DNA from 2 places in the Kitasatospora sp. NPDC101183 genome. Region 2 is predicted to be linked to the other one. Evidence: riboswitches for the same ligand, from Rfam matches in the RefSeq annotation. Region 2 holds a riboswitch; the other holds the start of a gene.
The links. A riboswitch is a leader RNA that binds a small molecule or an ion and turns the genes downstream of it on or off. The one in region 2 is predicted to bind cobalamin.

Region 1 (7,557 bases), on a different contig from region 2:
GCACACCCCCCCTCGGCCGGCCCCGAGCACCACCGCCCCCGTCACCACCGGCCCCGCGCGCTGACACCCGCACAGCCGCTACCGTGGTTGTCGCGCACCGACCGAACCGCCACCCCGTCTCCCGAGGAGAACCGTGACGTACTTCGTGGAACTGCCCGTGACGGCGGCCGGCTCGGACGCCCCGGAGACCGTGCGCGTCGAGATCGCCCAGGTCGGCGAGGGCCTCGTCCAGGTCTCCCGCCCCGGCCAGGTCGTCGCCCGCGCCACCCGCTCCCTCGGCGACATGCTCGCCGGCATCCGCCCCGTCGCCCAGAACTTCGTCGAGGGCTTCCACGGGCTCGCCCACGCCCCCGACGAGATCAGCATCGAATTCGGCCTCTCCCTCTCCGCCGAGGCCGACGTCGTCATCTCCAGCACCTCCGCCGAGGCCAACTTCAAGGTCTCCCTCACCTGGACCACCCGCCCCGAGCCCGACGAGCAGTAGGACCCCCTGCGCGATGGGCGCAGGGGGTCCCGAGGGGCGCCGTCGTGCAGGTGTCCTGGCCGAAGGCGACGGGGTCGCCGCCGTCCGCGCACCGGGCGGCGGCGAGGTAGTCGGCGGCGACGGCGCTGGATTCACACCGGCTTCCCCTACCCCGGGCCGAGGTGCGGGACGGGTGCCCCGGCGGCGAACGCCTTCTGCGAACCGGTGACCACCAGGCAGCCGATCCCCTCCTCCCGGTCGAACTCCCGGGCGGCGGAGACGACTTCACCCATCAGCTCGGCGTTCAGCGCGTTGAGCGCCTTCGGCCGGTCGAGGGTGACCAGGCCCACCGCTCCCCGGCGCTCGACCCGGATCGTCCGGTACTCCGTCATGCCGCACCACCCTCGCGCAGACCGGTCACAATGGCGGAGAAGTCCAGCACTCCCCCGGCACCCTCCGCAAAGGACGCGTACAACTCGGCCGCCCTGACGCCGAGTTCGAGCCGAGCGCCGGTCGCGGTGGCGGCGTCCGCCGCGAGGCCGAGGTCCTTGGCCATCAGCGCCGCCGCGAAGCCGGCCCGGTAGTCGCGGTTGGCCGGGCTCGCGGGCACCGGGCCGGGGACGGGGCAGTTGCTGGTGAGCGCCCAGCACTGGCCGGAGGCGGTGGAGGCCACGTCGAACAGCGCCTGGTGGCTGAGGCCGAGGCGCTCGCCGAGGACGAAGGCCTCGCTGACCGCGATCATGGAGACGCCGAGGATCATGTTGTTGCAGATCTTCGCCGCCTGCCCGGCCCCGGGGCCGCCGCAGTGGACGACCTTGCGGCCCATCGCCGCCAACACCGGCTCGGCTTCGGCGAATTCACCGTCCGAGCCGCCCACCATGAACGTCAGGCTCCCGGCCTCCGCCCCCGGCACCCCGCCCGAGACGGGCGCGTCCACCGCCCGATGCCCGGCGGTGCGGGCGAGGTCGGCGGCTACCCGGGCGTCGCCGACGGCGATCGTGGAACAGTCGACGAACAGCGCACCCGAGGCGGCCTTCGTCAACTCCCCGTACAGCTCCAGGACATGGCGCCCGGCGGGGAGCATGGTCAGCACCACCTCGGCCTCGGCCACGGCGGCCGCCGCCGAGTCGGCGATGACCACGCCCCGCGAGGCGGCGAGCGTGCGCGCGGCCGGTGCGAGGTCGTAACCCGTCACCGCATGACCGGCCTTGACGAGGTTGGCGGCCATCGGCCCGCCCATGTGGCCCAGTCCGACGAATCCGATCCTGAGGGTCACCAGCGCTCCAGGGTGCTCGGGGCGGCGAGGCCGAGCTCGCGCTCGCCCAGCCGCGCGAAGTGGCGGTCGACCTCGCCCTCGGACACCTCGGCCGGCTCGGCCGGGTGCCAGCGCGGGGTGCGGTCCTTGTCGATGACCTGCGCCCGGATGCCCTCGGGAAGGTCGGCGGTGGCCAGGGCGGCGCAGGAGGTGCGGAACTCCTGGTCGAGGACGGCCTCCAGCGGGCCGAGCGCCCGGGCCCGGCGCAGGGCGGCGAGGGTGACCTTGACGGCCGTCGGCGAGTTGGCGGTGATCCGGTCGGCGGCCTCCTCGGCCTCCGGCCGCCCGCAGGCCCGCAGCCGTTCGAGGATCTCCTCGACGGTCGGCGCCGCGTAGCAGTCGTCGATCCACTCCCGCTGCTCGGCCAGCCGCCCGGGCGGCGCCGTGCTCACGTGCCGCTCCAGCGCCTCGTGCACGGGCTCCACCGCGAGGTCGTCGAGCAGCGCGGGCAGCCGCTCGGCGGGCACGAAGTGGTCGGCGAGCCCGCACAGCAGGGCGTCCCCGGCGCCGATGGAGCCCGCGGTGAGGGCCAGGTGGGTGCCGAGTTCGCCGGGGGCGAGGCCGAGCAGGTAGGTGCCGCCGACGTCCGGGACGAAGCCGATGCCGGTCTCGGGCATGGCGATCCTCGTCCGCTCGGTGACGATCCGCACGCGGCCGTGCGCCGAGACGCCGACGCCGCCGCCCATCACGATGCCGTCCATCACGGCGACGTACGGCTTGGGGTAGCGGGCGATCCGGGCGTTGAGGCGGTACTCGTCGCGCCAGAACTCCTCGGCGGCGCTGTGGTCCCCGCCGGTGGCGGCGCGGTGGATGGCGACGATGTCGCCGCCCGCGCACAGCCCGCGCTCCCCGGCGCCGGTGAGGACGACGGTCTCGACGGTGCGGTCCTGCTCCCAGGCGTCCAGGGCCCCGGCGATGCGGCCGACCATGGCGTGGGTGAGGGCGTTGAGGGCCTTGGGGCGGTTGAGCACGATCAGCCCGGCCCGGCCCTCGCGGTGGAGGAGGACGTCCTCGGCCATCAGGCGGCTCCGATCAGGCCGCGGGCGACGATGACGCGCATGATCTCGTTGGTTCCTTCCAGGATCCGGTGCACGCGCAGGTCGCGCACCAGCTTCTCGATGCCGTACTCGGCCAGGTAGCCGTAGCCGCCGTGGAGTTGGAGCGCCTCGTCGGCGACGGCGAAGCCCGTGTCGGTGGCGTGCCGCTTGGCCATGGCGCACAGCTGCGGGGCCCGCGGGTCGCCCCGGTCCAGGGCGGCGGCCGCGCGGTGGACGAGCGCCCGGGCGGCCTCCAACTCCGTGGCCATGTCGGCGAGTCGGAACTGCAGCGCCTGGGCGTGCAGCAGCCGGGCGCCGAAGGCCTCACGCTCGCCGAGGTGGCGGGTGGTGCGCTCCAGGGCGCTCTGCGCGCCGCCGAGGGAGCAGGCGGCGATGCCGAGCCGGCCGCCGTTGAGCCCTGCCATGGCGATGCGGAAGCCCTCGCCCTCCGCGCCGAGCAGCCGGTCGGCGGGCAACCGCAGGCCGCCGAGGACGACCTGGCGGGTCGGCTGGGCGCTCCAGCCCATCTTGCGCTCGTCGGGGCCGAAGGAGAGCCCGGGGTCGTCACGGTCGACGAGGAAGGCGGAGATGCCGCCCGGCCCCGGGCCGCCCGTGCGGGCCATCACCACGTACACCTGGGCGGTGCCGGCGCCGGAGATGAACTGCTTGACGCCGTCGAGGACCCAGCCGTCCCCGGCGCGGACGGCCCGGGTGGAGATCGCGGCGGCGTCGGAGCCCGCGCCGGGCTCGGTGAGGCAGTAGCTGCCGAGGTGCTCGGCCCGGCACATCGCGGGCAGCAGCCGGTGGCGCTGCGCCTCGGTGCCGTAGCGGTCGACCATCCAGGCCACCATGTTGTGGATGGACAGGTAGGCGGCGATGGACGGGTCACCGGTGGCGAGCGCCTCGAAGGCCACCACCCCGTCCAGCCGGGCGAGTTCGGAGCCGCCGACGTCCTCGCGGACGTACACCCCGCCCAGGCCCAGGTCGGCGGCCTTGCGCAGGACGTCCACGGGGAAGTGCTTGTCCCTGTCCCACTCGACGGCGTGCGGGGCCAGGCACTCGTCGGCGAACTGCCGTACGGCGTCGGCGATCGCGGCCTGATCCTCCGTCAGATCACTGGCGTGCACGGCGCTCATCCCATCGTGGGCATGGTGAAGCTCGCGCCCTCCTTGACCCCGGAGGGCCAGCGCGAGGTGACGGTGCGGGTGCGGGTGTAGAAGCGGATCGAGTCGGGGCCGTGCTGGTTGAGGTCCCCGAAGCCGGAGCGCTTCCAGCCGCCGAAGGTGTGGTACGCGATCGGCACCGGGATGGGCACGTTGACGCCGACCATGCCGGTGTTCACCCGGCGGGCGAAGTCCCGGGCGGTGTCGCCGTCGCGGGTGTAGAGGGCGACGCCGTTGCCGAACTCGTGCTCGCTGGGCAGCCGCAGCGCCTCCTCGTAGTCGGCGGCGCGCACGACGGTGAGGACGGGGCCGAAGATCTCCTCGCGGTAGATCCGCATCCCCGGGGTGACGCGGTCGAAGAGCGAGGCGCCGAGGAAGTACCCGCCCTCGTGGCCCTCCAGGCGGAAGTCCCGCCCGTCGACGACGAGTTCGGCGCCCTCCTGGACGCCGAGGTCCAGATACCCGCGGACGCGGTCCAGCGCATCCCGGCCCACCAGCGGACCGAAGTCGGCCGCCGGGTCGTCCGAGCGGCCGACCTTGAGCGCGCCGATCCGCTCGACCAGCTTGGCGACCAGCGCGTCCGCCGTCTCCTCCCCCACCGGGACGGCCACCGAAATCGCCATGCAGCGCTCCCCGGCCGAACCGTAGCCGGCGCCGACCAGGGCGTCTGCGGCCTGGTCGAGGTCGGCGTCCGGCATGACGACCATGTGGTTCTTCGCGCCGCCGAAGCACTGCGCCCGCTTGCCGTTGGCGGCCGCCGTCGCGTACACGTACTGCGCGATCGGGGTGGAGCCGACGAAGCCGACGGCCCGGACGCGGGGGTCGGCGAGCAGGACGTCCACCGCCTCCTTGTCGCCGTGGACGACGTTGAGCACGCCGGGCGGCAGCCCCGCCTCCAGGAACAGCTCGGCCAGGCGCAGCGGCACCGAAGGGTCCCGCTCGGAGGGCTTGAGGACGAAGGCGTTGCCGCAGGCCAGCGCGGGCGCGGCCTTCCAGAGCGGGATCATCGCGGGGAAGTTGAAGGGCGTGATGCCCGCGACGACGCCCAGCGGCTGGCGCATCGAGTACACGTCGATGCCGGCGCCGGCGTTGTCGCTGAACTCGCCCTTGAGCAGGTGCGGGACACCGGCGGCGAACTCCACGACCTCCAGGCCGCGCTGGAGGTCGCCGTGGGCGTCGGCGATCGTCTTGCCGTGCTCGGCGGAGAGCAGCCGGGCGATGGCGTCCTTCTCCTGCTCCACGAGTTGCAGGAAGCGCAGCATCACCCGGGCGCGGCGCTGCGGGTTCCAGGCGGCCCAACCGGGCTGCGCCTGCTCGGCGTCGGCGATCACGGCCTCCACCTCGGCGCGGCTCGCGAGCGGGACCCGGGCCTGGACGAGGCCGGTGTTGGGGTCGAAGACGTCGCCGTAGCGACCGGAGGTGCCGGGGGTGTGCTTCCCGGCGACGAAGTGGGTGAGTTCTCGGACCATCGGTGACGTTCTCCCGTCCTGGATGCGGAAAGGAGGACTGGAGGCCGCGCTCAAGTCGCTTGCGCGCAGCTGGACATGACGATGCGTCAACTATCTCTACGGGCGCGGATCGCCATGCGTGTCGTCTCCATCCTCGTGGAAAACACGGATCACCCGCGGCCGGTATCCTGACTCCCGGATCGACGCCCGCCCCCTGGCCTTCCCGGCTGGCTGCCAGTGGCCTTCTCCCGCGAGGGGTGGACTCCCCGGTCACAGTGGCGGGACCGTGCCGGACTCACACCGGCTTCCCTGACACCGCGGACCTGTTCACGACCATATAGTTGGACGTCCTAGTAAGTCCAGAGCCCCGGGCCCGCGCCGCGCCGGTACACAAACCGTCAGGGCCGCGTCAGCACCCCGTCAAAACCGACCGCCGCCCGACCGTACGGGTGCAGGGTGGACGTCACCTGCCACTTCGCAGGCCGTACCGGAGGTGAGCCCGCATGTCCGTCTTCGCCGCGTTCCATCCCCACGCCCCCGCGCCCGCCCTCGACAGCCCCGGGCACCGCCTGCGCGCCGCCCTCACTCGGGTCGCCGAGCGGCTCGGCGCCAGCCCGCTCGACAGCTCCGTCCTCCACGCCATGGGCGCGCCCCGCACCACGGCCCGGCCCGCCGGGCTCCACGCCCACTGGCACCCGGTGCGGCGGGCCGACGGCAGCACCGGGCTCGAGGCCGACTGGCACACGGGGAACACCGGCCACTGAAATCCGTTCCCCTCACCGGAGCCGGGGCGAGACCATGGCCACATGGAATTCCTCGCCTACCACCGGGACCGCCCCGGCTCCATGCCGCTGCGCGGTGAGCTCATCGAGGCCCACTGGTCCTACATGGACGGCTTCGCCGAGCAGCTCATCGCCCGCGGCCCCACCTTCGACGACGCCACCGAGACGGTCACCGGCAGCATCCACATCGTCGACCTGCCCGACCCGGCCACCGCCCGCGCGTTCGCCTTCGACGAGCCCAACTACCAGGCCGGCGCCTACCGCGACGTCCTGCTCCGCCGCTGGCGCAACACCCTCGGCCGCACCATGTGGGACTTCCCCGGCCTCCGGGTCGAGACCCCCCGCTTCCTCCTCCTCGCCCTCGGCACCGGCGAGCCCGCCGACCTCACGCCGCCCCCGTCCCACGCCGACGACCTGATCGCCTACGGCCCGCTGCTCTCCGACGACGGCACCACCTGGCTCGGCACCGCCGCCCTCCTCCGCGCCCCCGACGAGGCCACCGCCCGCACCCTCCTCACCCCGGACGCGTACGACTCCGTCGAGGCCCACTCCTGGGAACCCGGCGGCCGCCGCTGACACACCACCGGCCCGGCCCCCACGGAGCGGGGCCGGGCCGGACGGGCTACGCGCGCTCAGGTGCGGTTGAGGGTGTCCTCGATGAGGTCGCGGGCAGCGGGGCCGTAGACGGCCGAGGGCTGCAGGCGCTCGAACGCCCTGCGGAAGAGGTCCAGTCGGGCCGGGTCGATGATGGTCTCGCCGCCACGGAAGCCCTCGACCTCCACCCGGCGGTCGTCGAAGATCGAAAACCCGTCGCCCGGGTAGATCAGGAGCCTGGCCCGGGCCGGAATGATGCCGAGCCTGAGCCCGGGAAGGTCGATCGCCTCGGCCAGCCTGCGCAGTTGGCCGCGCATCACCTCGGCGCCGCCGATGTTCGTGAGCAGGGCCTGCTCCCCGAGGAGGACGTGGTACGTCCGGCCCTCCTTACCGATGAACTGCGCGCGGGCCGTCCGGGCCGCGACGCCGGCCTCGATGTCGTCCGGAGTCCCGTGGAAGTCGACCACGAGCCGGAGCATCGCCTCGGCGTACTCGGGTGTCTGGAGGTTGCCCCAGACGATGTCCGGCTTGTATCCGATGTAGTGGCGGGTCTCCCTGACGAGCTCCAGGAAGCTCTCCTGCACGGGACCGGTGCCCTGCTGGAGGAGGCTGTCCCAATTGCCCTCGGCCGAACTCGGTGTGGTCGCCATGGGAGGGATTGTTCCAGTGAGCGCCTCCCCCTGTCCGCGAGTTCAGCCGCCCGCCCCGGGGTCCCGGGGCGGGCGGCGGAGCAGAGGGTGTCAGCTGGTGGTGGG
Region 2 (7,557 bases):
CGGCGAGACGAAGATGTCCCCGTCGCCGGCCCCCGGCTCGTCGGCGAGGACGGTCAGCGGCGGTAGCGGCGGCAGTGCCGGGCCGCCCGGCTCCGCCGCCGCGGCGCCCGCCGGCAGCGTGCCGGCGAGGGCGGCGACGACCGTGACGGCCAGCATCCGAAGGGTCAGGAAGCTCTTTCGCATGGCGATCCTCACGTGGGATCCGAAGCGGATCAGGAGTGGTGGCGGACGGGCCGGGCGCAGGGAAGGGCGCAGCGAGAGGGACGTCAACCACGGCCGCACGAGGGCGGGTTGACGCCGCGCAGGAATGCCCCAGCCCGGCGGAGCGGGCGCGGTCGGACGGGGCGGGACTCGCGGAAGGCGGAGGCGCTCAGCGGGCGCGACAGGCAGCGGAACAGACCCGCAGGAGGTCGATGTGACCGCGGGTCGTCAGGGCGATGGGGCGCTGCTGCATGCCGTGGAAGCTAGCCGCGCGGGACCGCGACCGTCAACGCGCCCCCGCCCCGCGGACACGGCGGTGCACACGATTGAGATCCGGTGAGATCCGGCGAGACCCCGACGACACGACGGGCAACGTTCTCCGCCCTTCCGAACAGGCCGACACCCCATCTCTGCCACCTGCCACCTGCCACCTGCCACCGAAGAGCCGAGGTGCCGAAGTGCCGAAGTGCCGAAGTGCCGAAACGCCGAAGGGCGGCTCGCGGTACGCGAGGATGCCCCTGCGTACCGCGAACCGCCCTCGTCTCACGACGGGTAGTACACCTGCCAGGCGGAGCCCTCCTGGACCAGCTTCACCACGAAGGCCGGGTCGGGAGCGGAGTCCGCCTTGCGGGTCCTGCAGTGCGCGCTGTCAGGCGACGCGCCGGCGGTCCTGGACGGGCTCCGGTCGACGCAGAGCGTGCCGGAGAGGGTCACCGTCGCGCGCTTGCCGTTCGCCACGACCGCGGCGACCCGCAGGTCCCGGGCCTGGGTGGCCCCCGCCGACATCTCTGCCGCGATCACCCGGAAGGCGCCGAGCGCGGTCGGGTCGACCAGGGGCTCGGCCTCCTTGCTCCGGCCGTTGAACAGGCGGTCGGTGTACGCGACGGCCACCGAGCCGGCGTCGCCGTGGCGGACGGACGAGCCGGCGTCGGAGCCGGAGCAGCCGGTGAGCGCGCCGAGCAGGCTCAGTGCCACGGTGGGCCCCAGCAGGGCTCGGCGCAGGGCGGACCGTACGGCGTTAGTTGCTGTGGCCGTAGTCGTGCCAGTTGTGGAAGTGGACAAGGTTGCTGCAGCCTCCCTTGACACTGTTGTTGTGCCCCCAGGTGTAAGTGCCGTCGGCGTTGCCGGTGACGCGCGGGTTGAGGTAGAAGACGGCGGTGGAGGTGTCGAAGCCACAGGCCGCGACGGCCGCGACGCCGAAGATGCGGATCAGAATCTCCTCGAAGTCGTCATTGCGGAACGTCTCGTTGACGCTGTAGTTGACCCAGGTCGAGCTGACCCCGAGGTTGTTGTTCTGCAGCCCGCTCTTCGACCAGCCGTCGTACTTGAACGCGTAGTCGTAGGCGTAGCCGGAGTAGCCGGAACCGAGGATGAAGCCCTGCCCGCGGGCGTAGGTGAGGTTGACGGACAGTGAGGTGATCGTGATGAAGAGCGGGTCGATGTAGGCCGACTTGTCGTACGCCTGGATGTAGGCCGTGTTGGGCACGCCCCCCGCCGGCGAGGGGGCAGCCAGCGAGGGGGCAGCCGCCGCGGCAACTGCCGGGGCGGGCCCGGGCGGCAGCTGCTGGACGGTTGCCGGGACCGGGGTCGGGGTGGTGCCGCCGGTCACGGCCGGGGTCAGGGTGGCGATGGCGTCCGCCGACAGCGAGCCGTGGACGAGCGTGCGCTGGCAGGTCGTCGGGTTGTAGGTGGCGACCTCGTTGTAGACGTCGCCGGAGTTCTCCACGGCGGCCGAGGAGCTGGAGAAGAGGCAGGTGCCGTCGGACTGCATGGCGCCGGACTCCGCGACCGTGGTGAGGTCCGGCATGTTCAGCCCGTAGGCGAAGACGTTGTTGTAGCGGATCGTGCCGTCCGGATCGACCGAGATCGGCAGCCGGGTCCCGGTGTACCAGCCTTCGAGGTCCACCAGGAGGTTGATCGGCGAGGTGCCGTTGTTCTTGACGTTGATGCTGCCGTCACCGCTGATCGGCACGTTCGACAGCGTGGAGTAGGCCTGGTCCCCGCCGCTGAAGCTGGCGGCGGCGCCCAGCGGCAGCGGCCGGTCGGAGGCGCCGACGGCCAGGCTGCCGGAGGCCGCCGAGCTCACCCGGAAGTTCAGCGCCGCGGCCAGCAGGCTGTTGCCGACCGCCGGGGCGCCGCCGATGCCCGCGACCGGCACCTTGACGGTGGCCCCGGCCGCGATGGTGGCGCCCTTGCTGTCGTAGATCGAACCGGCGGCGGGCGTGAACGCGCCGAGGGTCGCCGTCGGGGTGAAGTAGCCCAGCACCTGGATCATCACGTTGATCTGGACGGCGCCCGTGCCGCCGCCGTAGTACAGGTCGAACTTCCCGGTCTGGTTGTTGACGCTGATGATCGTGCCCATGGAGACCGGGCGGGACTCGCTGAAGGCGATCTGGTTGTCGGGCTTGGTGCCACCGTCCGGGTAGGGCGTGAACCATCCGCTCCCGCCGGGGCGGGTCGGGTTGACGTAGATGTTCGCGAAGATCGCCGACACCGGGGTGGGGAGCTTCGGGACGTTCACCACACTGGTCTGGTTGGGATTGAGCGGGATCGGCGGCAGGCCGGTTCCGCCGGTCATGGTGTTGGCCGCGATGTACGGGGTGACCGGCACGTAGCCGCCCGGGGCCGTGGTGGTGCCGCTGGTGTAGTAGCCCTGGAGGTCGACGAAGACGACGACGTTCGGTGCCACGGTCTCCAGCGAGATGCTCCCGTTGGCCCCGACCGCGACCACCGCGCTGTTCGACGTGGTGCCGAAGCCCTGGTAGTGCACGGCCAGGAACGAGGGATGGGCCGGGTCGTCCGGTGCCGCGTAGATGTCGGTCTCCGGGCCGGCCGCCACGTTCAGGGTCACGCTGACCGCCGAGACACCCGAGGTCGGTATGCCGAGTTGGCCGAGCACGGGGAAGGAGCGCCAGGAGGCCGGCGGCAGGACGGTCGAGCCGAGGCGGCCGTTGGCGGGCACGAAGAGGCCCGCCGTGCCGGTCGCGCCGGTGCCGGTCCCCGTGTCGGCGAAGGACGGGGCCGTCATGCCGACCAGGCTGACGAAGGTGACGAGGGCCGCCAACAGGGCGAGTAGGCGGCTGCGCCGTCGGCGTGGCCGAGGCGGCAGAAGCTGGGACACGGAGGCTCCAGGGGTCGGTGGGTACGTGAAGTCCCCGCAGACCGCCGACGGAACCGTCCACGCCGATGGGCCCGTTCACCCCGGCGCACCCCTGCGCGCAGCGACACCGCGCAGAACTCGCCGGACGGGCTTCCAGAGCGCGCCGCAGTCCTCGACGGCTGTCTGCTGGGGGTGGGACACGAGCACAGGTGGTCCGACTCGTCCGCCTGGCGGCGGACCTACGGTTGCGGGTCAGTGCCGGAGTTCGACCGGCTTTCCCCGTGCTCGGGCGTGGAACTGGAGCATCAGACCACGAACCAACTTGGAGCGTCAACGGCAATTCCCGTTTGCTGGGAGCTCGTTGACGTGAGGTCAGTTGCTGTGGTCAGATCAAAGAAATAATGAGGACACCTTCCGCAGTCCAGGGGAAGCCGGTCAGACTCCGGCACTGACCCGCAACCGTAGGTCCGCCCACCGGCGGACGAGTCGGACCACCTGCGCCGAAGTCGCTTCACCACCGGCGCCGTCGAGGTCTGCGGCGCGGATCGGACGGGACGCCCGGCACCGCGCACGGGTGGGCCCGCCGTCCGAGCGGCCCTTCATCGGCCGACAGGGAGTCACCGATGAACCCACGCCCGGACCTCACCGGCCGATACGGCCGGTACGGCCGCAGAACGCGCGGCCTCGGGCGGCCCGGACCTGGTCAGGGGCACGGCCTACCTCCTCGCCCCGGCGAACCTGGTCGGCGGCCACTCCTACGAGCAGTTCCCCACCTACGCGGACTTCGGGATGACCGTCGACGGCGCCTTCGCGCTCGCGGCCACCGGGGGCGACGGCACGGCACCGCGCGGCATCGCCGACTTCTTCGACCGGCACCAGGCGGACGCCTCGGGCTCGACCGCCGACGACTGCACCGGGATCGGGACCGTCTACGCCGGCGGTGGCGCGATGGCCAATGAGGCCCTGCTCGCCCAGGTGGTCGGCCGCGACCCTCGCGCGTTCGGGGGCCACGACCTGATCGCCGGGCTCGACGGGACGGTCTGCACCGCGGTCAGCAAGGCGCCGGACACCAACTGCCCGGCCGTGGGCGCCTCCATGAACTCACCGTCGGTCTTCTCGCGGGCGCTCGGCATCATGGCCGAAATGCGGGCCGGGAACGCCAGGAGCGCGGCAGCGCCCGTCAGTTACCTGGAAAGCCAGGAGACCGCCGCCGCGGGTGGCCGAGCCTGATCCCCGCGAGCGGCGGCACGGACGTGGACAGCACCGCGATGGCCGTGATGGCACCGGCCCTCGTGCCGAACGACCCGACGGCCACCGCCGCGGTGCACCCCGGGGTGGCCTGGATCACCGCGCAGCAGAAGGCCGACGGGGGCTTCCCCGGCGGCGCCTGGTCCTACAGCGAACTCGGCGCCGCCGGCTACCACCCGGCCCCCGGCGACGTGGAGGGCTGGGCCTTCGGTGCGGGCGGCCGGCCGAGCGTCACCGCGCCGTAGCACCGCGCCGTAGCACCGACCCGGTGCGCGCGCCGCTGCGGACGACCCGCGGCGGCGCGCCCTCGGTGGGCAGCGCCGTCAGCGTCATCGGCATGATCAGGAGGGGGCCGATGCGACGGGTGGTCGGCGAACCGGCTTCCGGCCCAGCGGGCCGCACCGGTTGTCGCGGAGCCTTGACAGCGTGTCACAGTCCGAGAACCTGATGCCGCACTCCAGGGACGCGAGGGACACGGCCATGCCATGGGTTGACGAGAGTGGGCGCCACCGGGGTTTCCCGGCGGCGATGTTGGCGGACGGCAGCGAGCCGGCGCCGTTGCCGGACGGGCGCACCACGTGGTGGCTCTACAACGGTGCGGACGGTCCTCGGGCCGCTGCGGTACGCGGTGGTTGCCACTGCGGCTGGCGGGGTGAGCGGGTGCACCTGCTGGACTTCGGTGACGACCGGGCGACCGAGGCGGTGGGCGAGGCCACCGGGCCGTTCGCGGACTGGGAGTGGCACGTCGACCTGGCCGAGGGTGTGGTGCCGCGCGAGGTCGAGGACCTGGTCGCGGCCTTGGTTGACCGGATCTGCGACCTGACGGAGAGCAGGCCCTACGCCGCCGCCCGTGCGGCCGCCCGGTTCGAGCGCGCCGCCGGTTCGACCGCGCTGCTGGCCGGCCGCAAGGCCCGCAGCAGCATGATGACCTGGGAGTACATCGGCCGCGCCTTCGGCTGCGGGCCCCAGGCGGCGCTGGAGCGGTTCGGCGAGACGCTACCCGACGTCGACCTGGGCGGCGAGGCGTAGGTCGTCGGCCTTCCCCCGTCGCTCAGGCGGCCGGAGGCGGGCGCCGATCGGCCGTCCGCAGCCCCGGGCCGGCATCACGCGCGCCGCAGGCCCGGGGTGTCGCAGTAGCGCGTGCCGCCCTCGAAGGCGACGGTCGGGCCGGGGGCGATCTCGGTGAAGCCCGCGTCGTGGACGACGGGCAGGTCGCTCGCGAGCAGGTCCGCCCACTGGTCCGGGGCGGCCGTGCGCACCGCGAGGGGGAAGCCGGCCTCGGCCCAGTCCTTGCGACGGGCGTCGTCCAGACGCCACCAGGCGAGCTGGGCGGCGTGGCCGGTCTGGGCCATGGTCTTGCCGGCGCTCATCTCCAGGTCCGGGTTGAGCCACAGGACGGGCAGGCCCGGGTCGGGGGCGCCGGGGTCGGCTGTCTCCTCGAGGTCCGTGCCGGAGACCTGCAGCTTGGCGAGGTCCTTGGGCCAGCCGTCCAGCGGGATCGGCGGGAAGACGCGGACCTCCGCCTCCCGCCCGGTCACCGTGAGGCCGGGGAGCTCGCCCGCCCGGCGCCACTCGCCGCCCCGGGCGCGGCGGACCACCTTGCGGATCCGGGCGTCCTCCCAGGCCGCGACCCGCTGCGCCCACTCCCCGTCCGCCTCCGTCGCCCGGGGGTCGGAGAGCAGGGTCAGCACCGCCCGCGCCGAGGTCTCCAGCGCGTCCGTGCGCCCGGGCGGCGTCGCCTTCTCCAGGCGGACGACGAGCGGCAGCACGTACTGGGGCAGCTCGTCGCGGTCGTCGGAAGCTGAGTCGGAACCGGAGTCGGGGCGGGCGTCGGGGGCGGGGGTGTCGAACGCAGAGGTCACCCGACCAGCATGCCAGGGCCCGCGACCCGCGCCGCCCCCGCCCCGGCCCGCCCCGGCGCCCGGCCGTCAGCGCAGACGCCGGCGCAGCTCGTCGACGGCGGAGCGGATGCCCGCGCCGTAGGCGTCCCCGGGCAGGGCGTCGAGGCTGCGCACCGCCCGTTCCAGCTGCTCCCGGGCGAGGTCCGGCTCGCCGAGCTTGAGGTGGTCGGAGGCGAGGTTGAGGTGCAGCGACGGGTAGAAGGCCCGCACCTGGAGGGCGGACTCGTACGTCCGGGCCCGCTCGGCGGCGGCCAGGGCGCGCCGGTCCCACTCCAGTTCCTCGCGCGGGTCGTCCTGGAGGTCCGCCAGGTAGTGCGCGAGCACGCAGCGGTGGAGCACGTCGCCCTCGCCGAGAGCCTCCCACAGCGCCTCGAATCCGGCCCGCTCCTCGGCCGGGCGCCCGCCCTGCGCGGCCCGTACGGCGTCCAGCCCGAGCCCGATCCGGGCGAGCGCCGCGTCCTGCGCCGACTCCTCCACGGACCCCTGCGTTCCGGACTGTTCGGATGGTTCGGACGGTTCGGACATGCCGGCAGCCTAGCCGCCGCAGAGGCCGCCCGCCCGTGTGCCCGTCAGCGCCGGTAGCCGCGCTGCGGGTCCCGCTCCTCCGCGTCCTCGTACATCAGGAACCACCCCTCGGGGTGCGTCGCCGCGAGCAGCACCTCGGTGCGCTGCTCGGCGGCCAGCTCCGGGTCCCCGTCGTCCGGGCCGTAGACGCCGAAGAGCTCGTCGTGGCAGCCGTCCCAGTCGTAGTCGTAGAGGTCGGCCGGGAGGTCGCCCATCATGTCGGCCACGGACTCGGGCTGGGCGCCGAGCAGGGCTCGGGCGTCCAGCAGGGCCATCCGCAGGGCGATCTCCTCGGCGAGGCAGCGCGGGAGCGGCCACTCGCCGAGGGCGAGGTCGTCGGCGAGGTCGTCGAAGGCCCGGGACATGGCGCGGCGCCAGGAGCGGTGGAGGGTCCAGGTGCGCCGGGGCAGGCGGGGGAAGACCGTCCAGTCGGCGTCGTCCTCGTCGGCGACGGGGTCGTCGCCGTGCTCCTCCAGGTCGTCGTACGCGGCGTCGGCGAGGCCGAGGAGCTGGGCGTGGAGCAGGCAGGCGGTGCGCGGGGTG

Region 1: another riboswitch for cobalamin. It lies ahead of ACIRRS_RS17365 (CoA-acylating methylmalonate-semialdehyde dehydrogenase); the one in region 2 lies ahead of ACIRRS_RS02585 (hypothetical protein).

The regions. Positions count from the first base shown of each region.
Region 1 covers NZ_JBIWOW010000011.1:117,935-125,491, forward strand. The annotation lists gene ACIRRS_RS17335 (hypothetical protein) at 1-64, shown strand, start outside; gene ACIRRS_RS17340 (CU044_2847 family protein) at 134-484, shown strand; gene ACIRRS_RS17345 (enoyl-CoA hydratase-related protein) at 631-855, opposite strand; gene mmsB (3-hydroxyisobutyrate dehydrogenase) at 852-1,739, opposite strand; gene ACIRRS_RS17355 (enoyl-CoA hydratase/isomerase family protein) at 1,736-2,800, opposite strand; gene ACIRRS_RS17360 (acyl-CoA dehydrogenase family protein) at 2,797-3,951, opposite strand; gene ACIRRS_RS17365 (CoA-acylating methylmalonate-semialdehyde dehydrogenase) at 3,948-5,447, opposite strand; cobalamin riboswitch at 5,587-5,779, opposite strand; gene ACIRRS_RS17370 (hypothetical protein) at 5,930-6,190, shown strand; gene ACIRRS_RS17375 (YciI family protein) at 6,233-6,784, shown strand; gene ACIRRS_RS17380 (DUF5753 domain-containing protein) at 6,841-7,452, opposite strand; gene ACIRRS_RS17385 (peptidoglycan-binding protein) at 7,543-7,557, opposite strand, start outside.
Region 2 covers NZ_JBIWOW010000002.1:94,725-102,281, forward strand. The annotation lists gene ACIRRS_RS02575 (arylsulfotransferase family protein) at 1-183, opposite strand, end outside; gene ACIRRS_RS02580 (hypothetical protein) at 745-1,176, opposite strand; gene ACIRRS_RS02585 (hypothetical protein) at 1,220-3,265, opposite strand; cobalamin riboswitch at 3,492-3,638, opposite strand; cobalamin riboswitch at 3,686-3,819, shown strand; gene ACIRRS_RS02590 (hypothetical protein) at 4,091-4,531, shown strand; gene ACIRRS_RS02595 (hypothetical protein) at 4,555-4,794, shown strand; gene ACIRRS_RS02600 (hypothetical protein) at 5,210-5,578, shown strand; gene ACIRRS_RS02605 (peptidyl-tRNA hydrolase) at 5,653-6,411, opposite strand; gene ACIRRS_RS02610 (hypothetical protein) at 6,478-6,975, opposite strand; gene ACIRRS_RS02615 (hypothetical protein) at 7,020-7,557, opposite strand, start outside.